Regions from separate parts of the Brevundimonas sp. TSRC1-1 genome, predicted to be linked through region 2. Evidence: riboswitches for the same ligand, from Rfam matches in the RefSeq annotation. Region 2 holds a riboswitch; the other holds the start of a gene.
What was found. Region 2 has a riboswitch for cobalamin ahead of metE (5-methyltetrahydropteroyltriglutamate--homocysteine S-methyltransferase). Riboswitches for the same ligand answer to the same signal wherever they lie in the genome.
Positions count from the first base shown of each region.

Region 1: linked by a shared signal. The riboswitch ahead of ACP7CK_RS08875 (TonB-dependent receptor plug domain-containing protein) and the one ahead of metE (5-methyltetrahydropteroyltriglutamate--homocysteine S-methyltransferase) in region 2 are both predicted to bind cobalamin.

Region 1 covers NZ_JAFCXI010000002.1:587,614-602,831, reverse strand. Annotated here, with positions in the region: gene lpdA (dihydrolipoyl dehydrogenase) at 1-1,060, shown strand, start outside; gene ACP7CK_RS08885 (methyl-accepting chemotaxis protein) at 1,150-2,976, opposite strand; gene mutS (DNA mismatch repair protein MutS) at 3,066-5,768, opposite strand; cobalamin riboswitch at 5,843-6,026, shown strand; gene ACP7CK_RS08875 (TonB-dependent receptor plug domain-containing protein) at 6,178-8,004, shown strand; gene ACP7CK_RS08870 (aldo/keto reductase) at 7,988-8,908, opposite strand; gene maiA (maleylacetoacetate isomerase) at 8,993-9,628, opposite strand; gene ACP7CK_RS08860 (fumarylacetoacetate hydrolase family protein) at 9,628-10,281, opposite strand; gene ACP7CK_RS08855 (glycine zipper domain-containing protein) at 10,419-10,763, shown strand; gene ACP7CK_RS08850 (hypothetical protein) at 10,763-11,176, shown strand; gene ACP7CK_RS08845 (DUF1328 domain-containing protein) at 11,287-11,466, shown strand; gene ACP7CK_RS08840 (metallophosphoesterase family protein) at 11,561-12,412, opposite strand; gene ACP7CK_RS08835 (diacylglycerol/lipid kinase family protein) at 12,412-13,374, opposite strand; gene ACP7CK_RS08830 (hypothetical protein) at 13,420-13,770, opposite strand; gene ACP7CK_RS08825 (YMGG-like glycine zipper-containing protein) at 13,911-14,252, shown strand; gene ACP7CK_RS08820 (OmpA family protein) at 14,376-14,822, shown strand; gene ACP7CK_RS08815 (protein-disulfide reductase DsbD family protein) at 14,877-15,218, shown strand, end outside.
Region 2 covers NZ_JAFCXI010000003.1:514,660-529,877, reverse strand. Annotated here, with positions in the region: gene ACP7CK_RS12615 (transcriptional regulator) at 1-203, shown strand, start outside; gene ACP7CK_RS12610 (GIN domain-containing protein) at 288-1,178, shown strand; gene ACP7CK_RS12605 (porin) at 1,319-2,071, opposite strand; cobalamin riboswitch at 2,324-2,526, shown strand; gene metE (5-methyltetrahydropteroyltriglutamate--homocysteine S-methyltransferase) at 2,637-4,994, shown strand; gene ACP7CK_RS12595 (acyl-CoA thioesterase) at 4,991-5,758, shown strand; gene rpsJ (30S ribosomal protein S10) at 6,055-6,360, shown strand; gene rplC (50S ribosomal protein L3) at 6,382-7,131, shown strand; gene rplD (50S ribosomal protein L4) at 7,131-7,769, shown strand; gene ACP7CK_RS12575 (50S ribosomal protein L23) at 7,769-8,071, shown strand; gene rplB (50S ribosomal protein L2) at 8,076-8,912, shown strand; gene rpsS (30S ribosomal protein S19) at 8,915-9,193, shown strand; gene rplV (50S ribosomal protein L22) at 9,197-9,577, shown strand; gene rpsC (30S ribosomal protein S3) at 9,577-10,332, shown strand; gene rplP (50S ribosomal protein L16) at 10,336-10,776, shown strand; gene rpmC (50S ribosomal protein L29) at 10,776-10,973, shown strand; gene rpsQ (30S ribosomal protein S17) at 10,984-11,226, shown strand; gene rplN (50S ribosomal protein L14) at 11,245-11,613, shown strand; gene rplX (50S ribosomal protein L24) at 11,615-11,923, shown strand; gene rplE (50S ribosomal protein L5) at 11,923-12,483, shown strand; gene rpsN (30S ribosomal protein S14) at 12,503-12,808, shown strand; gene rpsH (30S ribosomal protein S8) at 12,824-13,222, shown strand; gene rplF (50S ribosomal protein L6) at 13,224-13,757, shown strand; gene rplR (50S ribosomal protein L18) at 13,761-14,117, shown strand; gene rpsE (30S ribosomal protein S5) at 14,130-14,738, shown strand; gene rpmD (50S ribosomal protein L30) at 14,741-14,929, shown strand; gene rplO (50S ribosomal protein L15) at 15,190-15,218, shown strand, end outside.

The DNA.
Region 1 (15,218 bases), on a different contig from region 2:
CGCCAAAGGCAAGGTCGAGGTGACCGCCGCCGACGGTTCGGTCCAGGCGCTTGAGGCCCGGAACATCGTCATCGCCACCGGCTCGGAGCCCACCCCCCTGCCGGGCGTCGCCTTCGAGGCGGGCAAGGTGATCGATTCCACCGGCGCCCTGTCCCTTCCGGCCGTGCCGAAGAAGCTGATCGTCATCGGCGCCGGCATCATCGGCCTGGAGCTGGGGTCGGTCTGGCGCCGCCTGGGCGCCGAGGTGACGGTGGTCGAATTCCTGGACCGGATCACCCCCGGCATGGACACCGAGGTCGCCACCGCCTTCCAGCGCACCCTGACCAAACAGGGCATGGTCTTCAAACTGGGCGCCAAGGTCACGGGCGCCAAGCCGGTCAAGGACGGGGTCGAACTGACGGTCGAGCCCTCGGCCGGCGGCACCGCCGAAACCCTGAAGGGCGACGTCGTCCTGGTCGCCATCGGCCGTCGCCCCTATACGGACGGCCTGGGTCTGGAGACCATCGGCGTCACGCCGGACAAGCGCGGCTTCATCGACCATGATCACTTCAAGGTCGCCGGCCAAGTCAACGAGGGCGGCGTCTGGGTGATCGGCGACGTGACCCACGGCCCGATGCTGGCGCACAAGGCGGAGGAAGACGCGGTCGCCGTGATCGACACCATCGCCGGCAAATACGGCCACGTCGACTACGCCCTGGTCCCCAGCGTGGTCTACACCTTCCCCGAAGTGGCCTGGGTCGGTCAGACCGAGGATCAGCTGAAGGCCGCCGGCGTCGCCTACAAGAAGGGCAAATTCCCCTTCACCGCCAACAGCCGCGCCAAGATCAACCACGAGACCGACGGCTTCGTGAAGGTTCTGGCCGACGCCGCCACCGACAAGGTTCTGGGCGTCCACATCATGGGTCCGCAGGCCGGCGAGATGATCCACGAGGCCGCCATCACCATGAGCTTCGGCGGCGCCTCGGAAGACATCGCCCGCACCTGCCACGCCCACCCGACCCGTTCGGAAGCCGTCCGCCAGGCGGCCATGGACGTCGAAGGCTGGATGATGCAGGCCTGATCCGCCGCGTCCCCGACGGACGTCTGACATGAAAAAGGCCCGCTCGGCAGTCGCCGGGCGGGCCTTTTTTGATCTTGTCCGGCTTGGACTCAGGCGGCCCAGACGGTCCGGGCGTCCCGAGACTGGCTGTCCGCATCCGGCTCGCCGATGCGGAAGCGCGACACCAGCTCGGCCAGTTTTTCCGCCTCCTGGCTCAGCGCCTGGTTGGCGGCGGTGGTCTGTTCGACCATGGCGGCGTTCTGCTGGGTCGTCTGGTCCATCTGGTTCACGGCGACATTGATCTCGGCCAGACCCACGGCCTGTTCCTGGGCCGAGGCGGCGATTTCGCCCGCCAGCTGGTTGATCTCGGCCACCTGGTTGATCAGGGCGGTCAGGGCGCCGCCGGTCTGGGACACCAGCCGGGCGCCTTCGCCGACGCTGGCGCCCGAGGCGGCGATCAGGCCCTTGATCTCGCGCGCGGCGTCGGCGGAACGCTGGGCCAGGGCGCGCACTTCCGACGCCACCACGGCGAAGCCGCGGCCGGCCTCGCCGGCCCGCGCCGCCTCGACGCCCGCGTTCAGGGCCAGAAGATTGGTCTGGAAGGCGATCTCGTCGATGACGCCGATGATCTCGCCGATCCTGCCCGAGGTCGCCTCGATCTCGCCCATGGCGGCGGTGGTGTCGGCGATGATCCGCTCGCGCGTTCCGGCCCCGCCGCGCGCCTGGGCGGTGATCTCGGCGGCGGACCGGGCGCCCTCGGCCGTCTTGCGGACAGTGACGGTGATCTGATCCAGGGCGGCGGCGGTCTGTTCCAGGGCGGCGGCCTGGCGTTCGGTGCGGCGCGACAGGTCGTCGGTGGCCGTGGACACCTCGGCGGTTCCGGCGCGCATCGCCCCGACCAGATCGACGATATCGGCCATGGTGGCGGCCAGGGTGTCGGCGGCGGTGTTGTAGTCGTCCTTCAGCTTGCGGCTGCGCTCGGCGAAGCTGGCGGTGATGCGGTGGTTCAGGTCGCCGCGCGCCAGGGCCGCCAAACCCTGGCCTAGGGCCCCGACCACGACGGCGTCTTCCTCGGCCAGGCGTTCGCGCTCGGCCTCGCTGGCGGCGTGGGTGGCGCGGGCGGTTTCGCGCATCGCCTCGGCCTCGGTCTCGGTCGCCTTCTGGCGCACGGCGGCGTCGCGGAAGGCGATGACGGCGCGCGCGATCTGACCGATGTCGTCGCCGCGCGAGACCCAGGGGGCGTCGAAGTCGGTGCGGCCCTGACGCAGGGCCTCCATCCGCTCGCACAGGGCCTGCAGCGGCGAGAACATGCGGCGCGAGGCGACCAGACAGCCGCCCACCACCAGCAAGGTGACGACGACGCCGCAGATCAGCAGGCCGGCCATCATATGGTTCACCGAGGCCATGAAGTCGGCCTTGGGAATGCCGACATACAGCACGCCGATGGTCTGGCCGGCGGCGTTCTTGATCGGGTCGTAGGCGACGAAATAGGGCTTGCCCAGGATGTCGGCCTGACCACGATAGGGTTTGCCGGACTTCAGCACCGCGTCATAGACGGGGCCGGGCTTGAGTTTGGTGCCGACAGCGCGCGAACCGTCGTCCTTGACCACATTGGTCGTGACCCGCAGGTCGTCCATGAAGACCGTCGCCGTGCCCCCCACCAGGGCCTTGATCCGATCGACCGGTTCGACGAAGTCGTTCATCGGCGTGGAGCCGACATACAGTCGGCCGTCCCGCGCCGAAAACCCGTCGCCGTAGTCGGCCAGCACGTCCCAGGCGACGCGCATATTGGCCTCCTGGCGTTCGGCGGCGCTGGCCTCTGCATCCCGGGTCAGCAGCACCACGGCCACCGCCAGCAGGATCGCGGTAAGGGCGGCCAGGGCGCCGATCACCATGAGGGCGATCTTGGCCGAAAGGGAAAGCGCGCTGGGTTTCATCGCCGTATCCAGTGGAGGCTTCGGGTCTTCAGTCAAGCATCCCTGACATGAGCAAGGTTAAGAACCTTCCCCGACGGCAATACTCTCTCTCATCTCGATGTGAGCATTCCCTTGAGCCTGTAGAGGGCCTCCAGCGCCTCGCGCGGGGTCAGGGCGTCGGGGTCCACGGCCCCGAGCGCCGTCTCGACCGGCGAGGGCGCAAGGACCGGCGCCGGTTCCGCCAGGGCGAACAGCGGCAGGTCGTCCAGACGGGCGGTCGCCGCCTTCTCCCCTTCCAGCCGTTCGAGCACGGATCTCGCGCGGGCGACCACGGCGCCCGGCACGCCCGCCAGTTTGGCCACCTGCACCCCATAGGACCGGTCCGCCGCCCCCGGCGCCGCCTCGTGCAGGAAGACGAGATCGCCGTTCCACTCCTTGGCCACCATGGACAGGTTGCAGACATGGTCCAGCCGCGTCTCCAGCTGGGCCAGCTCGTGATAGTGGGTGGCGAACAGGGTGCGCGCCCTATTGGTCTCGTGCAGGGCCTCCGCCGTGGCCCAGGCGATGGCCAGGCCGTCATAGGTCGCCGTGCCGCGGCCGATCTCGTCCAGAACGACGAAACTGCGCGGCGTGGCCTGGGTCAGGATGGCGGCGGTCTCGACCATCTCCATCATGAAGGTGGACCGCCCCCGCGCCAGGTCGTCGCCCGCCCCGACCCGGCTGAACAGCCGGTCCACCACGCCCAGACGCATCGACCGCGCCGGCACGAAGGCCCCGGCCTGGGCCAGGATCACCAGCAGGGCGTTCTGGCGCAGGAAGGTGGATTTACCGGCCATGTTCGGCCCGGTGACGATGGCCAGACGGGCGCAATCCGCCCCGGAGCCGTCCAGCCGCGCATTGTTGGGCGTATAGGGATCGCCGGCCGCCTTGACCGCCGCCTCGACCACCGGATGCCGCCCGGCCTCGACGGAGAAGGCCAGGCTGTCGTCCACTACCGGCCGGGTCGCCCCGACCTCCTGCGCCCATTCCGCCAGGGCCGCGTGGGCGTCCAGTTCGGCCAGGGCCTCGGCGACCGCCTGCAGCGGTTGGGCCAGACGGGCGACCTCGCGCCGCCAGGTCTCGAAGGTCTCGGCCTCGATGGCCAGGGCGCGGTGGCCGGCCTGGCTGATCCTGGCGTCCAGTTCCGACAGTTCGACGGTGGTGAACCGCACCTGGCTGGCCAGGGTCTGGCGGTGGATGAAGGGGCTGTCCGGCCCGGCCCGCAGCAGGCCTTCCGCCGCCTTGGCCGAGGTCTCGAGGAAATAGCCCAGGACGGCGTTGTGCTTGACCTTGAAGGCCACGCCGGACTCGGCCACGGCGCGCGCCTCCAGATCCGCCACCACCCGGCGGCTGTCGTCGCGCAGGGTGCGGGCGGCGTCCAGTTCGGGACGATAGTCGGGGCGCACGAAACCGCCGTCGCGCGCCAGGTGGGACGGCTCGTCCACCAGGCCGTCGATCAGATCGGCCTTCAGCCGCGAGACCTCGGGCGACAGGCTCAGCCGGTCCAGGGCCAGCGCGATGCGGCGCGGCTGACCTGTGATCGGATCCACCTGGCCGATGAACAGGCCGGCCACGCCCTCCGCTATGGTCAGGCCGACCCGCACCGCCGCCAGATCGCGCGGACCGCCGCGTCCCAAGGCCAGCCGCCCGACCGCGCGGGCGATGTCCGAGGAGGCCTTCAGCCCCTCGCGCAGGTTGCGGCGCAGATCGCGCCGCTCCAGCAGCCATTCGACCGCGTCGAGCTGTTCGTTGATCGCCAGCGGATCGCGCAGCGGCCGGGCGATCCGTTCCGCCAGGGCCCGCGCCCCGCCCGAGGTGACGGTCCGGTCGATACAGGCCAGCAGCGAGCCTTCGCGCTCGCCCCGCTGGGTCCGGTCGATCTCCAGACTGGTCCGCGTCGCCGGGTCGATGGCCAGAAAACCGCTCTCGCCCAGCCGGCGCGGCGGGGCCAGGGCCGGGACCTTGCCGGCCTGGGTCGTCTCCAGATAGGCGGCGATCAGGCCCAGAGCCGATATCTCGGCCTCCTCGAAGGCGCCGAACCCGTCCAGGGCCGCCACCCCGTACAGCCGCTCGACCCGCGCCTGGGCCGCCTGGGGCTCGGCGATGGCGCTGGCCAGGGCCTGGACCACGCCGCCGGACCCATCCAGGGCGTCCCGCGTCGCCGGGTCCGAATAGATCCGGTCCGTGACCAGAACCTCGGACGGACGAAACGCCGCCAGGGCCGCGCCCAGGTCCTCCAGCGCACAGGCGACGCTGTCCACGGCCCCGGACGACAGCTCCACCACCGCCACCGCCGCCCGCCCCTTGCGCACCGCCACGGCCGCCAGACGATTGGCGCCCCGCGCATCCAGCAGACTGTCCTCGGTCAGGGTGCCCGGCGTCACCACCCGCACCACGCCGCGATGGACCACGGCCTTGCCGCCGCGCTTTTTGGCCTCAGCGGGATCTTCCAGCTGTTCGCAGATGGCGACCTTGTGGCCCAGGCGGATCAGCCGGGCCAGATAGCCCTCCATGGCGTGAACCGGCACCCCGGCCATGGGGATGTCCTCGCCCTGGTGCTTGCCCCGCTTGGTCAGGGTGATGCCCAGGGCGGCGGCCGCCACCTCGGCGTCCTTGAAGAACAGCTCGTAGAAATCCCCCATGCGGAAGAAGAGTATGGCGTCCGGCTGTCCGGCCTTGGCCGTCAGATACTGCGCCATGAAGGGCGTCGCCCCTTCCAGCGAGGCGGCGACTTCAGGCGAATGTTCGGGGGAGGGAAAAGCGGGCGCGTTCATGTGCCGTCAGGGTGACGGATCGCAGCCGACCGCTCAAGCCCGTTAACGGCTCTTGCACAGGCTTGTCACCCCTGCGATAGGCCGTGTCAGGCGGTTAAGGGAACACGGTGAGACACCGTGGCTGTGCCCGCAACTGTAGGCGGCGAGAGCGTCGTCCGTCCGGGGTCTCGACCCCGGCGCCACTGGGTGACTGGGAAGGCGAGGACGGCGGTTTATGACCCGCAAGCCAGGAGACCTGGCCGCCTGACGTCGCTCGTCCGCTGTCCGGGACCAGACAGAGGCGCGGGGACTATTCTCGTCGCAGCGACCCGATCTTGCGCCGTCCGGACCGTTCAGGCCCGGCGGATCGGCTCGCTCATACCGGTTCCTCGCGCGCACTCGCGGAGCCGACATCGGGGATTCTCGCTCAATGAAGCGCTCCATTCTTCTCTCCACGGCGGCCCTGTCCGCCGCCTTCGCCGCGCCCGCCTTCGCCTTTGACGAGGCGACCCAGCTGGACGACGTCGTCATCACCGCCACCCGCATCCCGGCCATCGTCGCCGATACGCCCGGCGCCCGCGTCATCGACGGCAAGACCATCGAACAGCGCGGCGCGATCTTCGCCGCCGACATCCTGTCGGACGTCCCCGGCCTGTCGGTGACCCGTTCCGGCGCCTTCGGCGGCGTGGCTCAGGTCCGCATGCGTGGTGCGACGCCCGGCAAGACCCTGGTCCTGGTCGACGGCGCGCCCGTCAACGATGCGGCCGAGCCCAACGGCGCTTATGATTTCTCCAGCTTCGAGCTGGCCGACATCGAGCGCATCGAAGTGCTCAGCGGCCCGCAGTCGTCGCTGTGGGGATCGGACGCCATCGGCGGCGTGATCGCCTTCACCACCAAGGAGATCAAGGGCCTGCGCGCCGAGGCCGAGGCCGGCAGTTTCGACACCGTGCGCGGCCGCCTGGCCGCCGGGGTCGCCAACGAGACCTATGCCGTCAGCGCCTATGTCTCGCACTTCGACACCGACGGGATCTCCGCCGCCGACGAGGCTGACGGCAATCCCGAAGCCGACGGTTTCCGCAGCACGACCCTGGGCGCCAAGGGCCGCTACGCCTTCTCGGACCTGGTCAAGGTCGACGGCTCGGTGCGCTGGAACAAGTCAAAGGCCGACCTGGACGGTTTCCCGGCGCCGAACTACGCGCTGGCCGACACCGACGATACGCAGGAAAGCGAGCAATGGTCGGGGTTTGGCCGGGCGGCCGCCAAGGCGTTCGGCCTGAACCATCAGTTCAGCGTCTCGGCGTCGGATCTGGATCGCAGCTCGGTCAGCGACGGCTTCGGCTCGACCTTCACCGGCGACCGCCAAGCCTATCGTTGGCAGGCCAATGGCGCGACACAGGATATCGACTATGCGTTCGGCGTCGAACGCAACGAGGCGTCGGCGGCCCTGTCGTCGGGCCTGTCGCGCGACCTGTCGATCACCTCCGTGTTCGGCGTGGCCCAGTATGACGTCGGCGCCCTGAACCTGACCGGGGGCCTGCGTTACGACGACACCGACGATTTCGGATCCAAGACGACGGGCCGGGTTTCGGCGGCCTATGATCTGGCCGGCGGCTTCATCCTGTCGGGCGCCTATGGCACGGGCTTCAAGGCGCCGACCGTCAGCCAGGCCCTCTGCGACTACTGCTACGCGCCCCTGCCCTGGCCGGAGCTGAAGCCGGAAACCGCCGACAGCGTCGAGATCGCCCTGGGCTGGGCCTCGGGCGATGGTCGGTTCGACGGTCGCGCGACCCTGTATCGCCTGAACGTCGAGGACCAGATCACCTATACGGCTGGTCGCTACATCAATGTGGCCAAGACCCGTTCGGACGGGGTCGAGCTGGAAGGCCGTGCGCTGTTGGGCGCCGGCTTCGACCTGACGCTGGCCTATGCCTGGACCGACGCCGAGGACCGCACGACGGGCGCCCGCCTGTTGCGTGTGCCCGAGCACGCCGGTTCGGCGACCCTGGGCTGGACGGGCGACCGGGTCTCGGGCGCGCTGACGGTGCGGGCGGAAGGCGACCAGGACGATTCCGGCGGCTTCTCGACCGTGGCCCGCGAGGGCTTCGTCACGGCCAATCTGAACGCCGCCTACGAATTGACGGACAAGGTCACGTTGACGGCACGAATCGAGAATCTGGCCGACGAACACTACCAGCAGGTGCTGGGCTATGGCGAACCCGGCCGCTCGGCCTATGTCGGGGTCAGGCTGCGCTACTGATCCGCGCGCGGGCGTCGGCGGTGAAGGCCGCCGGCGCCTCGAGCGCCAGTTCCGGCCAGCTCAGGTCAGGGCCGGGCGCGTGGGCGGCGGCCAGGATGGCGCGCAGTTCGGCCGCCGAGGCCACGCTGGCGACCACCCGGTCCACCGCCTTCAGCGAAAACGCATAGGCCAGGGCCGCCTGCATCGGATCGCAGCGCCGTTCGGCCAGACGCCGGCGCGTCCGCGACAGGGCCTGGGCGTAGTTGGCCAGATGGGGCGGCAGTTCATCGCCGACCGCGAACAGAAGTCCGCCGGCGAAGACCGAGGCCAGGTGCACCTCGGCGCCGCCGGCCTTGATCTCGTCCAGCACGCCCTCGGCGGCGGCCCGCTGGTCCAGCAGATTGCAGGAAATCTGAACCACGTCGGCCTCCAGCCGGCGCGCCAGCAGGGCCGGGCCGTCCTCGACCGTGGCGCAGAAGCCGATGCTGCGGAACAGGCCGCGGGTCTTCAGGGATTGCAGCCGGTCCCACAGGGCGCGGCCCTCGGCCCCGGCCAGGTCGGCGGCGTTATTGACCAACAGGGCCTCGCCGCGCGGCAGGCCCATGCGTTCCAGCGACCGGCGCGCCCGCGCCTCGACCCGATCCAGGCCTTCGCTCAGGGCCACGGTTTGAACCGTCACGCGGAAGGGCGAGGGGAAGGGCCAGGCCTGGCCCAGCAGCCGTTCGCCGTCGCCGCCCGGTTTGGTCGCGATCATCTTGACGCCGGCGTCCGCCCCCGTCTGCAACAGGAAGCGCATGGCGTCCTCGCGCGCGCCCGACGGCGCGGCCATGAACGGATTCAGGGCGCGTCCCGGCTCTGTCACCACGGCGAGAGCCAGGCGATCTATGGGCGAAGGCGCCGAAGGGGTGGCGGGGGAATGCGTCACATTCCCATCTTGCACCCCCAAAGCTTAAAGGAGGTTGAGCGAGACGTTACGCGAGTCTTACCTGGAGATCGTCGGTATGGCGGATCAGGCGTCGGCGTCGGGCTGCCGATCCGGGTGCGCCGCCCCGAAGGCGGGGTGGTCCAGCGCCCGCGTCTCCACCGCCAGAAGCCCCGGCCAGGCCTCGAGCGCCATGTTGAACCGCCGCGCGGAATAGAGCTGCGGCATCAGATAGCAGTCGACCAGGCCCGGCCGGTCGCCGAAACTCCACCCCTGGCCGTGGCGGCCCACCAGGATCTCCAGGGCGTCGAAGCCCGGCGCGATCCAGCGCGCGGCCCAGGCGTCAACGGCGGCCTGGTCCGCCCCGAAATCCTCGCGCAACGACCTGAGGACGCGCAGATTGTTCAGCGGATGAATGTCGCAGCCGATCAGGGCGGCCATGGCCCGGACACGGGCCCGGTCGGCCGGCCCCTTCGGCAACAGGGCCGGCTCGGGATGAACCTCGTCCAGCCATTCCAGAATGGCCGGGCTCTGGGTGACGACCTGGTCCCCGTCCTGCAGGGCCGGCACCATGCCCTGAGGGTTCAGGGCCAGATAACCGGCCGCCTTTTGCTCGCCCTTGCGCAGGTCATGCGTCGCCGTCTCATAGGCCAGGCCCTTGAGGCCCAGGGCGATGCGGACCCGGTAGCTGGCGCCCGAGCGCCAATAGCCGTGCAGGATCATCAGACGATCTTGAAGCTCAGGGGCGCCAGGCCGTCGATGGTCACGACCACCGCGTCGCCGCACGCCAGGGGTCCGACGCCCGACGGGGTGCCGGTGAAGATCAGGTCGCCCGCCTGTAGCGACCACAGTTTCCCGGCCGCCTCGACGATCTGATCGGGGTTCAGGATCATGTCGTCCAGGGTGCTGGACTGTTTCGTCTCGCCGTTGACGCTCAGGGCGATCACCCCCGCCGGGGCCGGAAGCGGTCCCAGGGTCAGGGCGCCGCAGGGCGCCGACTGGTCGAACCCCTTGGCTGCATCCCACGGCCGCCCGGCCGCCTTCGCCTCGGCCTGAAGATCGCGACGGGTCAGGTCGCAGCCGACCGCCCAGCCGATGATCCGCCCGCCCTCGCCGATGGCCGCCACCAGTTCGGCCTCGAAATGCAGATTGTCCGTCGCCGACGGATAGGCCGGGTCGGCCCCGTCCGACACCAGGGCGTCGCCGGGCTTGGAAAAGAAGAAGGGGGACTGCTTGTCCGGGTCCGACCCCATTTCGCGCGCATGGGCGGCGTAGTTCTGGCCCACGCACAGGATGCGGCGAACCGGGAAGCGCCGGGCGTCGCCGGTGATCGGCAGGGTCGGCAGGGGGCGGGGGGCGAACAGCAGGTCGGTCATCTCCCCTATCTAGAACGGCGAAACGCGCCTGACGAGGCCGGGGATCACGGGTGGGCGAAGGGAACCTCGCGCCGGGTGTAGCGTTCCGAAACGGGGTCCCCTATTCTATTGCCAAGCTTGAAACCGGAGCGCGCACCATGGCCACCACCAAGGCTAGAGAAGACATCAAGGCCGACCTGAAGACCCTCAAGGAGGATCTGAAGATCGGCGCCCGCGAAGAAACCCAGCGTCTGCGCGAAAAGGCCGAGGAGGCCGAGGCCAAGCTGCGGGCCAAGAGCGAGGAAGTGCGCGACCAGGCGCGCGGCTATTACGACACCGCCCGGGTGCGCGGCCGCGAATATTACGACGACGCCGCCGAACGCCTGGACGAGGCCCAGCGCTATATCGTCGAGCGGGTGCAGGAACGTCCGGTCCAGTCGACCGCCATCGCCCTCGGCGTCGGCGTGGTGCTCGGCCTGCTTCTGGCCGGCCGTCGCCGCTGATGTTCAAGGGCATCGTCAAACGCATCGTGGCGACCAGCGTGGCCGCCGCGAGCGTCTTTCTGGCCGTGGTGTTTCTCGGCGTCGCCATCTTCCACGCCATCAGCCTGGTCACGACGCCCCTGGGCGCCTCGGCCATCACCTTCGCCCTGTTCGCCCTGGTCGCCCTGGTCGTCGCACTCGTCTTCCTGAAGGGCGAAAGTCACGACGAGGAGGACGAGGAGGATGCGCCGGACGGTCTGATCGGCAAGCTGATCCACATCGTGCGCGAACGCCCGATCATCGGCGCGGTCGGCGGACTGGGCGCGGCCTTCCTGTTGCTGCGCAATCCGGCCCTGGCCGCGATCGTCGCCAGCATGGTGGCCGAGCGAAAGATGGATCAGGGCGGCTACGCCAAAAGGCGCCGTCGGCGCTGAGGATTTTGCGAAGGCCACGGAACGCCCTGCGTCCGGGACCGTTGATCTTCCGACGGGACGAACGGCTGCAAGGCCGCCGTCGGAAACATCAACGCAGGAGAGCTAAACCCATGATTCGCTGGGCAATTATCTTCCTGGTCGTGGCCTTGATCGCAGCCGTTCTCGGCTTCGGCGGCATCGCGAACTTCTCGTTCGAGATCGCCAAATTCATCGCCGTGATCGCCATCATCCTGTTCGTCATCGCCCTCGTGGCCGGCGGACTTCGCGGACGCGGCGCCCCTCGATTATAGGGCTCGCAGAACCGACAAAATTCAGAAGGGCCGGAACGCGAGTTCCGGCCCTTTTTCTATTGGCGGCGTCGCCCGGGAATAGAGACGCGACGGCTCAGACCGCCGCCTTCTCCAGTTCGCCCGGCCTGTTCGGGCTGGGCGCGGTCGCGGCCTTGCGGGTGTCCTGACGACGCGGCAGCCGCCAGACCTGATGCGGGCTGTAGTCCCGCCCGTCCCAGGCCAGGGCCGTGACCGTGATGGTCCTGGCGTCCCAGTCCACCTGATTGAAGCCCGGCGGCGAGCCCCGCTCGCGGTGCGACAGGGTCCCGCACCCGACGGCGTAGGAGCAGCGGTCCGCCAGATCGATGGGCAGGGCGAAGGGCACATGGACATGGCCCGTCATGATCAGATCCACCCCGGCCTCGGCGAAGATCAGGGCCGCCTCGTCGCCGCGCTTGACGTCGCCGGTCATCGGCGTGCCGATCATCTCGACCAGGGGATGATGACAGGCCAGGATGCGCAACGCCCCGATGGGCGCCTGACGCAGGGCCTCGGCCGCGCGCCGGGTCTGGTCCAGATCGATGACCCCCTTGGACCAGTTGGGCCGCGCCTGCCAGCCGCGCGCCGTGACGACGCCCCGCACCATAACCGTGTCATTGCAGAACTGACCGTCATGGGCGGGGAAACCCGTCGCCGTCTCGAAGGCGCGCCATGGATGAAACAGGCGGGCGACCGGGCTCCAGTAGGGGACGTCGTGATTGCCGACGATGACGAAGCGCGGCTCCGGCATGGCCCGCATCCATTCCCCCGCCGCCCGGAACTCGACCGGATAGCCCTTCTGGGTGATGTCGCCGGTGATCAGAACCAGATCATTGGGCGTGGCGTGGGCGTACTCCAGCGCCGCCGCCACCGCCCCCTTGTGCTCGCATCCGAAATGAACGTCCGAAAACTGGAGAACACGCCCCATCAGAGACTGTCCTCGGCCGCGGGGGGCCGGGGCGCAAGGGCGCGGAACGCCTTGGGAATGAATCGCACGGTGGCCTCGGATTTCAACAGGACGGGCTCTCCGTCTATCACGGCGGGAATCTTGGAGCGCGCCCGGACGTCGATCCGCTTGGCCGGGCGGGTCGAGACGGCGGGATCATGGCGCCAGTCGCTGAACAGGGCGTTGGCGGCCAGGCGGAAGGCCTGGCTGGCGTCGGACGGGTCCATCGCCGCGGCTTCCAGCCCGTCCGGCTCCTCCATGGCCTTGGAGATCATCGGGCTGATCAGCACCAGGGCCTCGGCCCGACGCCGGGGGCCGCCGTCCAGACTGAACCTCAACCGTCCGGTGAAGGCCCGCTTCAACGCCCGCCGCGCATAGGCCCAGGCCAGTCTCACCTTGCCGGTTCGCATCGCCTCGCGCGCCGGCGCCCACAGGGCCGGCGAGCCCAGGATGGCGGCGCAGTAGAAATATTCCCCCGACACCTCGCCGCCCGACACCGATTGGGGCTCGCCCTCCTCCAGGGCGCGGCGCAGGGCCAGCTTCCAGTCGGCCGTGCCGTACAGGGCCCTGGGCAGCATGTTCATCGTGCCGCCCGGCAGGGGGGCGATCATCGGACCATTGGGCCTAGCCTTCGCCGCCACCGACCGCGCCGTGCCGTCGCCGGCCAGGACGAAGATCACGTCCGGCGCGGCGGCGAAGGCGTCGGCGATGGCCTGGTCGAAATTGCCGGCTTCCAGCACCACGACCTGGGTTTGCAGGTCATAGTCCGCCAGGATCGCCTCGGCCTCGGCCTCGGCGCGCGGGCCGACGCTGCCGGACAAGGGATTGACCAGCATCACCGCCCGGCCCAGCGACGCATGGGGCGTGAGACGACGCGCGGCCTCGTCGCGCGGCTCGCCGGCGTCGGCGTCGGCGTCGGGTTCTGAACTCAGGGTGTCGGTCATGGCCGCCGAACGTTCAGGCGGCCCGCCCGTTCCCGACAAGCGTGACTATTGCTTCAGTTCGTCGCGGGCGGTCGAGGCGCCGGCCTTCAGGGCGTCGCCGGTCCTTTCGGTCGCCTGACCCGCCTTGTCGGCCGCGACCTCTGCGGCTTCGGGGGCGCGACCCGCCAGTCTCTGCGCCCCGGTCCAGCCGGTCATGATCCAGCCGTCCATCATCCGGCCCGCCGCCTGGACCGATCCTTCCTTGATGGACAAGACCAGGGTGAGGGCGCCGATCAGGGCCAGCAGGGTCACCAGCAGATTGACCAGCGGCGCGGCCGAGGCCTTGCGCTTCTTGCTGCGCGCCCAGATCGGGCCTTCAGCGCCGGCCGCGGCGCACGTCACATCAGAAAACCGCATCATTTCCCCCCAAGGACTGCGCAGGCTGACCCACGCCGGTTAAGCATAGTCGTTTCGACAGAACGACGATAGACAGGGGAACCGGAGCCGTACTCCAGCGTTATCGCCTTCGGGGCGAACCCAGGATAGAGGATTTCATCATGAACAAGGCCATCATCGCGATCGCCGGCGCCGGTCTTTTGGCTTCGGCCTGCGCGAGCGACCCTTACGGCAACTCGAACCAGACCGTGCGCCAGGGCGCCATCGGCGCCGGCCTCGGCGCTGTCGCCGGCGCCGTCATCGGCAACAATGTCGGCGGCGGCAACGCAGCCACCGGCGCCCTGATCGGCGGCGCCCTGGGCGGCGCAGCGGGCGCGATCCGCGGTTCGAGCCAGGACCGCAACAACCAGCAGCGCTACCGCGACAGCCAAGGCCGCACCTACTACTGCTACGACAACCGCCAGGACGAGTGCTACTGGGATAACGGCCAACGCCGTTATTGAGCCGTGACTTCGAACCGGGCCCTGGTCCGGTTCGAGACCGGTTTGAGTTTCGGGAAGGGCGGTTCGTCGTGGACGGGCCGCCTTTTTCGTGCGCAGGACGATGGTGTGACACAGGGGATAGTCATGAAAACGATAACAATTCTGGCTCTGGCTGGCGGAATGCTGGCGGTGGGGGCCTGTGCGACGCCGATGCGGCGGGATCAGATCGTGACCAGCGGTTCCCTGTGCATGCCGGTGCGGTTCGACATCTATTTCCGCGAGAACGAGGCGCGGCTGACCGACGCGGCCGATCAGGCCATCGATGCGGCGGCGGGCGTGCTGCGGACCTGCGACGTGCGCAGCATCCAGGTGGTGGGTCTGGCAGACGCGACCGGAGCGAGCGAGGCCAATCTGAGCCTGTCGCAGCGCCGCGCGCGGACCGTGGCCCAGGCCCTGAACGCGGCGGGCCTGCCGTCGCCGGTGTTCGACGTGGGCGCCGCAGGCGACGCGGGCGCGACCACGGCGGGCGGGACGGCCGAGCCCCTGCGCCGCCGCACCGAAGTGGTCGTGGACGCCCGCCCGCGCCGCTGAACGCGGCTGATCGGACACGCTGACAGAGCGGGTCGCAGGGCCTAGAAGCAGGTCATGCGCCCGACCGCCTTCCTGTACGCCCTGCTGTTTTGCCTCGGCCTGTCCGTCCTGCCGGGCGTTCCGTCCGTCGCCGAAGCCCAGCCGGTCAGCCGGCCGGCCGAGGCGGCGGCGGCCGTGCCGCCCGGTCCGCAACGGGCCGACAATATCGAGGCGGAACTGGTTCTCCTGTCGCGCTGGGCCGCGCCGGGGTCGACCGTCGTGTTGGCGGTGCATCAGACCATCGCGCCCGGCTGGCACACCTATTGGCGCAATCCCGGCGATTCCGGAGGGCCGACCACCCTGGACTGGCGTCTGCCGCCCGGGGTCAAGGCCGGCGAGATCGTCTGGCCCCTGCCC
Region 2 (15,218 bases):
CCAACGCCGTGATCCGCAGCCGGGGCGGCGAGCCGCGCCTCACCGACGGCATGGCGGCGCCGGAGTTGGCGGCGCGCTGGGTCGCGTCGCTCGCTTTGAAGCGGGCCGGGGCGATGAAGAGCCGGATCGCGACCTTCGAGCGCGACTTCCAGCCCGAGGTCGGGGCTGCGGACGGCGCGGGCGCCTTGAACGCCACCCGTTAATTCGAGTTCATGACCTCGAGTTAAAATGACTCGCGGGTCGCCAGCGCGCACCTTTTCCTCATATCCGGGAAAGGGAACGCCTCCATGAAAACCGCTCTGATCGCCGCCGCCGCCGTCGCCGCCCTGACGGGGTTGGCCGCCGCCGCGCCCGCATCGGCCGGCGAAGTCGAGATCCGCAACGCCGTGGCGCGCGTGGTCGTCATCGTCGAGGACCGCCAGGACATCGCCGTCGAGGTGACACAGGGCCGGTCACGGCTGCCGGCCGTACAGGTGCGGCGCAACGGCCGTGACGTGGAGATCGACGGCGGGCTCCGCCGCAATGGCCTCTGGGGGCGTGGCGACGGCATACGCAACTGCAACTCGGGCCGCGCAGACGCAGCCCAGCCCGGCCAGGGCGCGACGGTCGAGGTGCGCGATCTGGGCCGCATCCGGCTGGAGGACGCGCCCCTGATCATCCTGCGCACGCCGCGGAACGTGGATGTCAGCGCCGGCGGCGCCGTGTTCGGCGCCGTGGGACGCGGCGCGCGCTCGGTCGAACTGAACAGCGGCGGCTGCGGCGGCTGGACCATCGCCAATGTGGACGGCGACCTTGAGCTGGGCGTCGGCGGTTCGGGGTCGATCCGCGCCGGGACGTCGCGGACGCTGGACGCCAGCGTCGGCGGTTCAGGCTCGGTTTCGGCCGGCGGCACCGGCGACCTCAAGGTCGCCGTCGGCGGCTCGGGCAATGTGGAGGTCGCCAGCGCTAATGGTCAGGGCGACATCTCCATCGGCGGCTCGGGCGGGGTGAACGTCCGCCAGGGTCGGTTGGACAAGCTGTCGGTCGCCATCGGCGGGTCCGGCGACGTCCGCTACGGCGGAACGACCCGCGACCTCAGCGTCGCCATCGCCGGCTCGGGGAACGTCCGCGTCGCCGCCGCCACAGGCTCAGTGTCCCGCACCGTCGTCGGATCAGGGACGCTTCATATCGGGCGTTAAGACCCGTATCTCGCCGCGAGAGGAAAGGCCCCCGGTCGTGGAACCCTGGGGGCCTTTTTCGTGCGTCGATCCGGACATGAAAAAAGCCCCGGCGGATCGCTCCGCCGGGGCTCTTCTCATCCCGTGAGGGAGGCCGTTGCTTACAGGCCGCCCAGGACGCTCGTGATCGACGAGACGTTCAGGCCGGCGCCGGCGCGGTCACGCGCTTGCAGACCGCCGCCGAAGCTGTAGCGCAGGCCCAGCGACCAGGTGTCGACGTCGATCGAGTCGACGTCGGCGCGGGTGTAGGCGGCGCCGACCGAGAACGGGGTGTTCTCGATTTCGTACTCGGCGCCCACGCCATAGGTCCAGGCGTCCACGTCGCCGCCGGCCACGTCCACGTTGTTGTAGCTGACGCCGGCGTTCAGGCGCAGGTTCGGCATGACGTAGAAGGCGGCGTCGCCGCCGACGGTCCAGATGTCGGCGTCGCTGTCGTCAGACGTGGTGTAAGCGACCAGGCCGGTCAGGGTCGCGTTGGACAGGTACTTCTGGGCTTCGGCGCCGACGGTCCAGACGGGATCGTTGCCCGAACCGATGTCGTTGGCGGCGACGAAGGCGCCGGCGCGGACGTCCGAGGTCCACATCTTGGTCAGGTGAGCGGCGGCGACGCCGGTGACGTCTTCTTCACCGAAGGCCTTGGTGTAGTCGACGGCGCCGTTCAGGGTCACGGTCCAGTCGGCGGCCGGCAGGGCGACCGTGCCGTCCACGGTCCAGACGTCGGCGTCGACGTCATCGCCGGCGACTTCGATCGACGGGTTGGAGTAGGTCACGCCGACCGAACCGATGGCGTTCTGGGCGAAGGCCGGGGCGGCGAACAGGGTGGCGGCGGCCGAGGCGAGGAGGATCGTCTTCATTTTCTTTTGTCCTTAGCAGTCTGTGCCCGGGTGGAGGCCCGGGGAGGGCGGCTGCTACCAGCCGGCGCGAGAAGCTGAGCAATAAACCGTCGTTACATAAGTGTCTTGAAACTGACATGTGTCTCATCCGCCACGCCTTGTGGTCGAAATGTGTCGCTCGCGCGCGTTTCCTGCGGCAAGGGGTTAACGGGCCGAAATCATATAATCATATAAACATATCCTTATATATATTGACGGCTGCGCTTCATTGCGGTCATGTGCCCGGGTCGTGGTCTGCACGCGGTCTTCGGGGCGCGTGGAGCTAAGAGGGAAGCCGGTGTGAAACCGGCGCTGCCCCCGCAACTGTAAGCGGCGAGTCGAGGGTCCATCTCGTGTCACTGGCGTTCGCGCCGGGAAGGCCGGATCCGAGGCGTCGACCCGTGAGCCAGGAGACCTGCCCCGACAGATAACGTCCTCCGGCGGGGTGTCCGGTCAGGCCGCATGCGCGCCGCCGGACCCTGCACGTCCGCGTCGGCGTCGATGCGCCCCTGTCCGAAACCTAGCCACAACACAGGTTTCGAACGTCATGACCCGCCACACTGTCCAGGTCGCCACCCTCGGCTTTCCCCGCATCGGCCCCAAGCGCGAGCTGAAGACCGCGCTTGAGGCCTATTGGGCCGGCAAGATCAATGGGGACGCCCTGCTGTCCACCGCCGCCGAGCTGCGCGCCCTGACCTGGGCGCGCCAGCGCGATCTGGGCGCCGACATCGTGCCGTCGAACGACTTCTCTCTTTATGATCAGGTGCTGGACCTGACCGCCATGGTCGGGGCCGTGCCCGCCGCCTATGGCTGGAGCGGGGATCGGGTCGATCTGGCGACCTATTTCGCCATGGCCAGAGGGTCTGGAGCGCCGGGGTCTCGCGGCGGCGACAGTCCGGTCTGCGAACAGGGTCATGTCCACGGCGGCGGTGAGGGCGCGCCGGCGATGGAGATGACCAAATGGTTCGACACCAACTACCACTATCTCGCGCCTGAGTTCACGGCGGATCAGGTCTTCCGGCTGGGCTCGACCAAGGCGCTGGACGAGTATCTGGAAGCCAGGGGGCAGGGGATCGACACTCGACCGGTGCTGCTGGGGCCGGTCAGCTATCTGCTGCTGGGCAAGACGCGCGGGGCCGACTTCGACGTCCTCAGCCTGCTGCCTCGCCTGCTGCCGGTCTATGCCGAGGTGTTGCGGTCGCTGGCGCGCGCGGGCGCGACCTGGGTGCAGATGGACGAACCCTGCCTGGTCACGGACCTGAGCGACGAGGCCAAGGCTGCCTATGATCACGCCTATCGCGTGCTGGCCGATGTGACGCCGCCGATCAAGCTGATGTTGACCCCCTATTTCGGGGCGCTGGGCGACAATCTGCATACGGCGTTGAAGCTGCCGGTGCATGGCCTGCATCTCGACCTGATCCGCGCCTCGGAGCAACTGGCCCCGGTCGCTTCGGACATGCGTCCCGATCAGGTGCTGTCGCTGGGCGTCATCGACGGCCGCAATGTGTGGAAGGCCGATCTGAACGCCGTATTGGACCGGGTCGAGCCCCTGGTCGCCTCGGGCCGCCGGGTGGTGCTGGCGCCGTCCTGCTCGCTGCTCCACACCCCCATCGATCTGGAGCGTGAGACGGCCCTGGAGCCGGAGATCAGGAACTGGCTGGCCTTCGCCGTGCAGAAGGTGGCCGAACTGGCGACCCTGGCCCGCGCCCTGAACCAGGGCCGCGATGCGGTGAAGGCCGAACTGGACGCCTCGACCGCCGCCGTCGCCTCGCGCCGCACTTCGCCGCGCATCAATGATCCGAAGGTCCAGGCGCGCGCCGCGGACGCCGACCCCGCCCTGTCGAACCGCACCTCCAGCTTCGAGATCCGGCGCACGGTGCAGCAGCGGCGGCTGAACCTGCCCGCCTATCCGACCACCACCATCGGCTCCTTCCCCCAGACGGCCGAGGTTCGAAAGGCGCGCGCCGATCACGGCAAGGGCGTCATCGACGACGCCGCCTACGCCGCCTTCCTGCGCGAAGAGACGGCGCGGACGGTGAAATGGCAGGAAGACCTGGGTCTGGACGTGCTGGTCCACGGCGAGTTCGAGCGCAACGACATGGTCCAGTATTTCGGCGAGCAGTTGTCCGGCTTCGTCTTCACCAAGGCCGCCTGGGTCCAGTCCTATGGCTCGCGCTGCGTGCGGCCGCCGATCATCTATGGCGACGTGTCGCGGCCCAGACCGATGACGGTGGAATGGTGGCGTTACGCCCAGGGCCTGACCGAGCGGCCGATGAAGGGGATGCTGACCGGCCCGGTGACGATCCTGAACTGGTCCTTCGTGCGCGACGACCAGCCGCGCAGCGAGACCTGCCGCCAGATCGCCTTCGCCATCCGTGACGAGGTGATCGATCTGGAAACCGCCGGCGCCGTCGTGATCCAGATCGACGAGGCGGCCCTGCGCGAGGGCCTGCCGCTGCGCCGCGCCGACTGGGCGGCCTATCTGGACTGGGCGGTCGAGTGTTTCCGCATCACCGCCTCGGGCGTGCGGGACGAAACCCAGATCCACACCCACATGTGCTATTCCGAGTTCAACGATATCATCCAGTCCATCGGGGCCATGGACGCCGACGTCATCTCCATCGAGACCTCGCGGTCCAGGATGGAGCTGCTCGACGCCTTCTCCGACTATCGCTATCCGGCCGAGATCGGGCCGGGCGTCTATGACATCCACTCGCCGCGCGTGCCGTCGGTGGATGAGATGGCGGCCCTGTTGACGGCGGCGGCGGGCAAGCTGCCGGTGGACCGGCTGTGGGTGAACCCGGACTGCGGCCTGAAGACCCGCGGTTGGGCCGAGACCGAGGCGGCGCTGACCAATATGGTCTCGGCCGCGAAGGCCGCGCGCCTGGAGGCCGTAGGGGGATGAGCGTCACGCTTATAGACATGGTGTTCCCCGGCGACGCCAACCACCACGGCACATTGTTCGGCGGCGTCGGTCTGGCGCACCTGGACAAGGTCGCCTTCCTGGCCGCCGCGCGTCATGCGCGGCGGCACACGGTCACGGCCGGCTGCGAGCGGATCGACTTCGCCGCACCCGCCCGGATCGGCGAAATGGTCGAGGCGACGGGTCGGGTGGCGCGCGTGGGCCGAACCTCCATGGGGGTCGAGGTCGAACTGTGGGCCGAGGCGCCGGTCAGCGGCGAGCGCCGCCTGTGTACGCGCGGCGTGTTCAACATGGTGGCGCCCCGCGAAGCGGGGCAGGGCGACCTGCCGCCGGTTCCGGACAAGGGGGAGGAGCCGGGGGACGGCTGGCTGCGGACGGCGGAGATGGTCTTCCCGACCTGGACCAACCACTATGGCACCCTCTACGGCGGCGACGCCCTGAAGCTGATGGGCAAGGCCGCCTTCATCTGCGCCACGCGACGGGCCAGGGGCGTCATGGTCATGGCGGCGTCGAACCGCATCGACTTCTCGTCGCCTATAAGAGAAGGAGACATGATCGAACTGGCGTCGCGCGTCACGCGGGTCGGCCGCTCCTCCGTCGCCATAGAGGTGGAGCTGTGGGCGGAGGCGCTGTTGACCGGCGAACGACGGCGGTCGGCCGTGGCCGAATTCGTCATGGTGGCGGTCGATGAGGCGGGGCGATCTGCGCCGATTTCGAAGCCTGCGGCGACGCTGGAACCGGCCTGACGGAATCCTGTCGCCGCCACGGTTTCGCCGCTTGACGAAAATGGAATCGGTAGGCATAAGCCCCACTCTTGTTGGACCGGCTGTGCATCCCCGGATGCAGACGCGGTTCGCAGGAACGACCTGAGACCCTGTTCTTTGCAGTGACCCAGGACTTTAGCGGCCTTCGCAGGCGACTGCGTGGGCCGATCGTTTTTGCGGATTTGCGTTCCCTGAGGGCTCTATGCCCGAAGGCCTTCGGTCTTTGAAATGGTTCACAGGGACGCGGTCCTCCGACCGCATTGGAAGTAAGCACCGATATGGATCAAAGCATCCGCATCAGGCTCAAGGCCTTTGATCACCGCGTCCTCGATTTCTCGACGCGCGAGATCGTCAATACAGCCAAGCGCACCGGCGCGACCGTTCGCGGTCCGATTCCGCTGCCGACCCTGATCGAGAAGTTCACCGTGAACCGCTCTCCGCACGTCGATAAGAAGTCGCGTGAGCAGTTTGAAATCCGCACGCACAAACGCGTGCTCGACATCGTCGACCCCACCCCGCAGACCGTGGACGCGCTCATGAAGCTCGACCTGTCCGCCGGTGTGGACGTCGAGATCAAGATTTAAAGTAGAAAGAGGCGGGATCCGATGCGCACGGGCGTGATCGCCAAGAAGCTGGGCATGACCCGCGTGTTCGCCGATGACGGCGCGCACGTACCGGTCACTGTGCTTCAGCTCGACGGCTGCCAGGTCGTCGGCCAACGTACCCAGGAGCGTGACGGTTACGTCGCTCTCCAACTGGGCGCTGGCACGAAGAAGGCCAAGAACACCAACAAGGCTCAACGCGAGACCTTCGCCAAGGCGGAAGTCGAACCGAAAGCCTATGTGACCGAGTTCCGCGTCGATGCGGACGGTCTGCTGGACGTGGGCGCCGAGCTTTCGGCCGAACACTTCGTGGTGGGTCAGAAGGTCGATATCCAGGGCGAGACCATCGGTAAGGGTTTCGCCGGCGCCATGAAGCGCTGGAACTTCGGCGGTCTGCGCGCCACGCACGGTGTTTCGCTGTCGCACCGTTCGCACGGTTCGACGGGTAACCGTCAGGACCCGGGTCGGACCTTCCCTGGCAAGAAGATGGCCGGTCACTACGGGGCCGAAACCGTCACCACTCAGAACCTGACCGTCGTCCGCGTGGACGCCGAGCGTGGCCTGATCCTGATCAAGGGCGCTGTCCCCGGTCATGACGGCGGCTACGTCAAGGTTCGTGACGCCATCAAGAAGGCTCGTCCGGCTGACGCTCCGTTCCCCGGTGCGCTGAAGTCGAGCAAGTCTGCTGCTCAACCCGCCTCGACCCCGGCTGAAGAAGCCCCCGTCGAAGCGACCGAAGGCGGTGAAGCGTAATGAAACTCTCTGTCATCCAACTCGACGGCAAGGCCGCTGGCGACGTGGAACTGTCGGACGCCGTCTTCGGCATCTCCGACATCCGCGGCGACATCCTGGCCCGCACCGTCAACTGGCAGCTGGCCAAGCGCCGCGCCGGCACGCACAAGGTTCAAACCCGCAACGAGAATTCTCGTACGGGCAAGAAGATGTACAAGCAAAAGGGCACCGGCGGCGCTCGTCACGGTTCGCGCCGTGCACCGCAGTTCGTCGGCGGTTCGCGCGCCTTTGGTCCGGTCGTTCGCGACCACGGCTTCTCGCTGCCGAAGAAGATCCGCGCGCTCGCTCTGCGTCACGCCCTGTCCTCCAAGGCGAAGTCGGGCGACCTGATCATCGTGGACACCGTCTCGGTCAAGGAAGCCAAGACCGCCTCGCTGCGCGAGACGCTCGGCAAGCTGGGCTGGACCAAGGCTCTCATCATCGCGGGTCCGGAAGTCGACACGAACTTCGGCCTGGCCGCACGCAACATCCCGCACATCGACGTGCTGCCGAACGCCGGCCTGAACGTCTATGACATCCTGCGGGCTGACAAGCTGGTGCTGACCAAGGCCGCTATCGAGGCGATCGAAGCCCGCTTCAGCGATAAGGAAGCCGCGTAATGGCCGCTCAACCTACCGCCAAGCACTACGACACCATCCTGGCTCCGGTGATCACCGAAAAGGCCACGATCCTGTCCGAGCAGAACAAGGTCGTCTTCCGCGTCGCCGACACGGCGACCAAGGACGAGATCGCCGCGGCGGTCGAAAGCCTGTTCAAAGTCAACGTCCTGAAGGTCAACACCCTGGTTCAAAAGGGCAAGACCAAGCGCTTCCGGGGGATCCTGGGTCGTCGCGTGGACATCAAAAAAGCGATCGTGACCCTGGCCGACGGCCAGTCGATCGACGTCACCACGGGGCTCTGATCAGATGGCCTTGAAACATTACAATCCGACCTCGCCGGGCCGTCGCGCCCTCGTGCTGGTCGACCGTTCGGAGCTCCACAAGGGCCGTCCGGAAAAGTCGCTGACCGAAGGCCTGACCAAGTCGGGCGGACGCGGGCAGGGCGGTCGCATCGCGGTCCGCTTCCGCGGCGGCGGCGCCAAGACCCTGTACCGCAAGATCGACTTCAAGCGTCGCAAGTGGGACATGGTCGGCACGGTCGAGCGTCTGGAATACGATCCGAACCGCACGGCCTTCATCGCCCTCGTGACCTACGAAGACGGCGAGAAGACCTACATCATCGCGCCGCAACGCCTTAAGGCCGGCGACACGGTGATCGCGGGCGAAAAGACCGACGTGAAGCCGGGCAACGCCATGCCGCTTCGTTCGATGCCGGTGGGTACGATCATCCACAACATCGAGATGAAGCCGGGCAAGGGCGCCCAGCTGGCTCGCTCGGCCGGCGCCTACGCTCAGCTGGTGGGTCGCGATCAGGGCTACGCCCAGATCCGTCTCGGCTCGGGCGAACTGCGCATGGTCCTGGACGGCTGTATCGCCACTGTGGGCGCGGTTTCGAACCCCGACCACATGAACCAGAACCTGGGCAAGGCCGGTCGCAAGCGTCACATGGGCTTCCGCCCGCACGTCCGCGGCGTCGCCATGAACCCGATCGACCACCCGCACGGTGGTGGTGAAGGCCGGACCTCTGGTGGTCGCACCCCCGTCACGCCGTGGGGTAAGGACACCAAGGGCACCCGTACCCGCAAGAACAAGGCTACGGACAAGTACATCATCCGTACCCGCCACGTTAAGAAGGCTCGCTAAGAATGGCCCGCTCCTCCTGGAAAGGCCCGTTTGTCGACGGGTATCTGCTCAAGAAGGCCGACGCCGTTCAAACGTCGGGCCGCAAGGACGTGATCAAGACCTGGTCGCGCCGCTCCACCATCCTGCCGCAGTTCGTCGGTCTGACGTTCGGCGTCCATAACGGTCAGAAGCATGTGCCCGTGTCGGTCTCGGAAGAGATGGTCGGCATGAAGCTCGGCGAGTTCGCCCCGACCCGGAACTTCCCGGGTCACGCGGCGGACAAGAAGGCCAAAAGGAAGTAACTGATGGCCCAGACCAAGAACATTCGTCGGGTCGCCCCGACCGAGGCCCGCGCCAAGCTGGTCAACGTGCGCATCAGCCCGCAAAAGCTGAACCTGGTCGCCGCATCGATCCGCGGCATGCCGGTTCAGAAGGCGCTGAACGAGCTGGAATTCAGCCGTAAGCGTATCGCGACCGATGTCCGCAAGGTCCTGTATTCGGCGATCTCGAACGCTGAGAACAACCACAACCTCGACATCGACAACCTGGTCGTCGCCGAGGCCTTCGTGGGCAAGAACCTGGTGATGAAGCGTTTCGCGAGCCGTGCTCGTGGCCGTTCGTCGCGCATCCTGAAACCGTTCAGCGAGATCACCATCGTGGTCCGTGAAGCCGGCGAGGCCGCCTGATGGGTCAGAAAATCAATCCGATCGGTCTGCGCCTCGGCGTGAACCGTACGTGGGACAGCCGTTGGTTCGCCGCCGGCGCCGACTATTCCCGCCTGCTGCACCAGGACCTGAAGCTGCGCGAGTGGCTGCGGGAACGTCTGGCCGCCGCCGGCGTGTCGCGCATCATCATCGAGCGCCCGCACAAGAAGTGCCGCATCACCATCTACGCCGCCCGTCCGGGCGTCGTGATCGGTAAGAAGGGCGCTGACATCGAGAAGCTCCGCAAGGACATTTCGGCCCAGACCGAAGGTGAAGTTCACCTGAACATCATCGAAGTCCGCAAGCCGGAAACCGATGCGCAGCTGATCGCCGAGAACATCGCCCAGCAGCTCGAGCGTCGCGTGGCCTTCCGCCGCGCCATGAAGCGCTCGATGCAGTCGGCCATGCGTCTGGGCGCCAAGGGCATCCGGATGAACGTCTCGGGTCGTCTGGGCGGTGCGGAAATCGCGCGGATGGAATGGTATCGCGAAGGTCGCGTGCCGCTTCACACCCTGCGCGCCGACATCGACTACGGCTTCTACGAAGCCAAGACGACCTACGGCATCATCGGCGTGAAGGTCTGGGTGTTTAAGGGTGAAGTGCTCGAGCACGATCCGATGGCCCAGGACAAGCGTTGGGCCCAGGAAGCGTCGGGTCCGTCCTCGAACGAAGGCCGCGAACGCGGCGGCCCCCGTGGCGACCGCGGTCCGCGTCGCGACCGGGGACGTGAGAACTAAGTCATGTTGCAACCGAAGAAGACCAAGTACCGCAAGGCCTTCAAGGGCCGCATCCACGGCTCGGCCAAGGGCGGCTTCTCGCTGAACTTCGGGTCGTACGGCCTGAAGACGCTGGAGCCGGAACGCATCACTGCGCGTCAGATCGAAGCGGCTCGCCGCGCGATCACCCGCCAGATGAAGCGCCAGGGCCGCGTCTGGATCCGCGTCTTCCCCGACCTGCCCGTCACGGGCAAGCCGGCCGAAGTCCGGATGGGTAAGGGCAAGGGCGCCGTGGACCACTGGGCCGCGCGTTGCCACCCCGGCCGCATCCTGTTTGAAATCGACGGCGTGACGGACGAAGTGGCCCGTGAAGCGCTCCGTCTCGGCGCCGCCAAGCTGCCGGTCCGCACCAAGGTCGTGACCCGTATCGACGCCGGCGTCGCCCATGTCGAGGTAGCCGCCTAATGACCAAGATCGCCGATCTGCGGTCGCAAACGACCGACCAACTGTCCGACGAGCTGCTGAAGCTCAAGAAGGAACAGTTCAACCTGCGTTTCCAGGCGGCCACCGGCCAAATGGAAAAAACCCACCGCGTGGGTGAAGTGCGCAAAGACATCGCCCGCATCTCGACGCTTCTGCGCGAGAAGCGTGCGGCCTCGTAAGGAGACGAATATGCCCAAGCGAATTCTCGAAGGCGTGGTCGTGTCCGACAAGGGCGAAAAGACCGTCGTCGTGAAGGTGGAGCGCACGCTGCTTCACCCTGTTCTGAAGAAGATCGTTCGTCTTTCGAAGAAGTATCACGCCCACGACGAAGCCAACGCGCTCAAAGTCGGCGACATCGCTCGCATCGTCGAGTGCGCCCCGAAGTCCAAGTTGAAGCGCTGGGAAGTCCTTTCCAACGCCTCCGCCTCGTAATCAGAAGGATCTGATCTTATGATCCAGATGCAAACTAACCTGGAAGTGGCCGATAATTCGGGCGCCCGCCGGGTCATGTGCATCAAGGTGTTGGGCGGCTCCAAGCGCCGCTACGCCTCGATCGGCGACACAATCGTCGCCTCCGTGAAGGAAGCCATCCCGCGTGGCCGCGTGAAGAAGGGCGACGTTGTTCGCGCCATCGTCGTGCGCACCGCCAAGGACATCCAACGCAAGGACGGCTCGGTCATCCGTTTTGACAAGTCGGCCGCCGTCATCGTCAACAAGCAGAACGAGCCTGTCGGCACGCGGATCTTCGGCCCGGTTCCCCGCGAACTGCGCGCCAAGAACCACATGAAGATCATCTCGCTGGCTCCGGAGGTCCTGTAACATGGCCGCCAAGATCAAAAAGGGCGACCGCGTCGTCGTCCTCACCGGCAAGGACAAGGGCCGCACGGGCAACGTGCTGAAGGTCCTGCCCACCGAAAACCGCGTCCTGGTTGAAGGCGTCAACATGGTTCAGCGCCACACGCGCCCGAGCCAGGCTGACCCGCAGGGCGGCATCAAGAACAAGGAAGCCTCGCTTCACCTGTCGAACGTCGCGATCGCCGACGCCAACGGCAAGGCGACCCGCGTCGGCTTCAAGATCGATGGGGACACCAAGGTCCGCATCGCCAAGACGACGGGAGACGTCATCTGATGGCTACCGAGAAGTACACCCCGCGCCTCAAGGGCGAGTACCAGGCGCGCATCCGCCAGGTGCTGAAGGAAAAGTTCGGCTACACGAACGAAATGCAGGTGCCCAAGCTGGACAAGATCGTCCTGAACATGGGCATCGGCGAAGCCGTCGCGGACTCCAAGAAGGCGAACGCCGCCCTCAAGGATCTGACGGCCATCGCCGGTCAGAAGGCCGTCGCCACCAAGGCCCGTAACTCCATCGCCGGCTTCAAGCTGCGCGAGGGCATGGTCATCGGCGGCAAGGTCACCCTGCGCGGCGACCAGATGTACGAGTTCCTGGACCGGTTCATCACGATCGCGCTGCCGCGCGTGAAGGATTTCCGTGGTCTGAAGGGCACGTCGTTTGACGGTCGCGGCAACTACGCCACCGGTCTGAAGGAACACATCGTGTTCCCGGAAATCAACTACGACCAGATCGACCAGATGTGGGGCATGGACATCATCGTCTGCACCACGGCCAAGACCGATGAGGAAGCCAAGGCTCTCCTCACCGAGTTCAAGTTCCCGTTCGTGAAGAACTGAGCGGGAAGGGAAGAGAACAATGGCTAAGAAGAGCGCCGTAAACCGCAACGAAGCCGTCAAGGCCCTGGTTGCGAAGTATGCCGCGAAGCGGGCCGCCCTGAAGGCGACCGCCAACGACGAAAACCTGCCGCTTGAGGAGCGTTTCGACGCGCGCCTGAAGCTGGCTGAACTGCCGCGCAACTCCGCGCCGACCCGTATTCGCAACCGTTGCGAAGTGACCGGTCGTCCGCGTGCGTTCTATCGCAAGCTCAAGATGAGCCGGATTGCGCTGCGCGAACTCGGCAACCAGGGCCAGATCCCTGGCCTGACCAAGTCCAGCTGGTAAGGGGAGCGAACAGACATGATGATCAACGATCCCCTGAGCGACATGATCGCTCGCATCAAGAACGCGGCGACCCGCAAGCGTTCCAAGGTGCTGACCCCCGCTTCCCGTCTGCGCCAGCGCGTCCTCGACGTGCTGCAGGACGAAGGCTACATCCGCGGCTACAACCTGGTTCAGAATCCGGGTGAGTTTCCGCAGTTCGAGATCGAGCTGAAGTACTTCGACGGCCAGCCCGTCATCGCCGAGATCGCGCGCGTGTCCAAGCCGGGCCGCCGCGTCTATTCGGCGATCGGCGATCTGAAGCCCGTCAAGAACGGCCTCGGCATCTCGATCCTCTCGACTTCGAAGGGCGTCATGTCCGACGCTTCTGCCCGCGACGCCAACGTCGGCGGCGAAGTCCTCTGCAGGGTCTACTGATATGTCCCGTATTGGCAAGAAAACCATCGCTGTGCCGAAGGGCGTGACTGTCACGCTCGACGGCCAGACCGTCTCCGTGAAGGGCCCCAAGGGCGAGAGCTCCTGGACCGTCGCCGAGGAAATCGAAGTCACCCGGGAAGGCGACGAACTGTCGCTGGGCCTGCGGTCGGACACGCAACGCGGTCGCGCGATGTGGGGCCTGTCGCGCACGCTGGTCGACAACATGGTCGTCGGCGTCACCACCGGCTTCGAGAAGTCGCTTGAGCTGGTCGGCGTCGGTTACCGCGCCGCGATGAAGGGCAACGCCCTGTCGCTGCAGCTCGGCTTCTCGCACGAAGTCGACATCGATCCCCCGGCCGGCGTCAGCTTCGCTGTTCCGAAGCAAACCGAGATCAAGATCTTGGGTTCGGACAAGCAGGCTGTCGGTCAGATCGCCTCGGTCATCCGCAAGCTGCGTCCGCCGGAGCCCTACAAGGGCAAGGGCGTCCGTTACGCGGGCGAGAAGGTCCGTCGCAAGGAAGGCAAGAAGAAGTAAGTCATGGCTCTTTCTCTTCGACAACAAGCCAAGCGCCGCTCGGAGCGCACCCGTCGCCGCCTGAAGGCCGTCGCCAACGGCCGTCTGCGCCTGTCGGTGTACCGTTCGGACAAGAACATCTCGGCCCAGATCATCGACGACGCCCAGGGCGTGACCGTCGTTGCGGCCTCGTCGCTGGAAGGCGGCAAGGGCAAGCGCGGTTCGGACACGGCCGCAGCCGCAGCGATCGGCAAGCTGATCGCCGAACGCGCCATCGAGAAGGGCGTCAAGGACGTCGTCTTCGACCGTGGCGAGTACATCTATCACGGCCGGGTCAAGGCGCTGGCGGAAGCCGCGCGCGAAGCCGGCCTGAACTTCTAAGGGACGCGAAGCATGGCGCATCAACCCCAGCGCGGCGGCGGCGGTAACGATCGCAACCGTCGTGACAATCGCAACGGTCCCGCTGTCGACGGTCCGGATTCGGACATCGTCGAGAAGCTGGTTCACATCAACCGCGTTGCGGCCACCGTCAAAGGCGGCCGTCGGTTCTCCTTCGCCGCCCTGATGGTCGTCGGCGACGGCAAGGGCCGCGTCGGTTTCGGTCACGGCAAGGCGCGCGAAGTGCCGGAAGCCATCCGCAAGGCGACCGAGGAAGCCAAGAAGACCATGATCCGCGTTCCGCTTCGCGAGAACCGCACCCTGCACCACGACGGCAACGGCCGTTGGGGCGCCGGCAAGATCATGATGCGCGCCGCCCCTCCCGGGACCGGCGTCATCGCGGGCGGTCCGATGCGCGCCGTGCTCGAAACCCTCGGCGTCCAGGACGTCGTGGGCAAGTCGACCGGCTCGTCGAACCCCTACAACATGATCCGCGCGACGTTCGAAGCGCTGAAGGTCCAGTCCTCGCCCCGTCAGGTCGCGTCCAAGCGCGGCAAGAAGGTCGCGGATCTGATGGGCCGTCGCAACGACGGCGCCTCGGCGCCCGAAGCTGTGGAGTCCTAATCATGGCCGAGCAAAAGACCGTCACCGTCAAGCAGACCGGTTCGCCGATCCGCCGCAAGAACGACCAGCGCGCCACCCTGGTGGGCCTGGGTCTGAACCGCCTGGGCCGTGAATCGACCCTGGTGGACACGCCTTCGGTTCGTGGAATGATCGCCAAGGTCGCCCACCTGACCGAGATCGTCGAAAAGTAAGACGAAAGACTCTCCCTCCCCCTCGGGGGAGGGCAGGTCGCGCAAGCGACCAGGTGGGGGCGGCTCGCAAGAGTCGCCTTTACTGCTGTTCGGGGAGCCGCTATAGCGCCCGACCTTGAGATATCCGGGACGGGCTCGCCGAGCCCTTCCCACCCGGTCGGCTCCGCCGACCACCCTCCCCCGAGGGGGAGGGAGACGATAAACTTTGAACGCCGAGTCCGGACGATGTCCGGGCGCTAGAACCCGAAAGGATCAGGCATATGAAACTGAACGAAATCCGCGACAACGA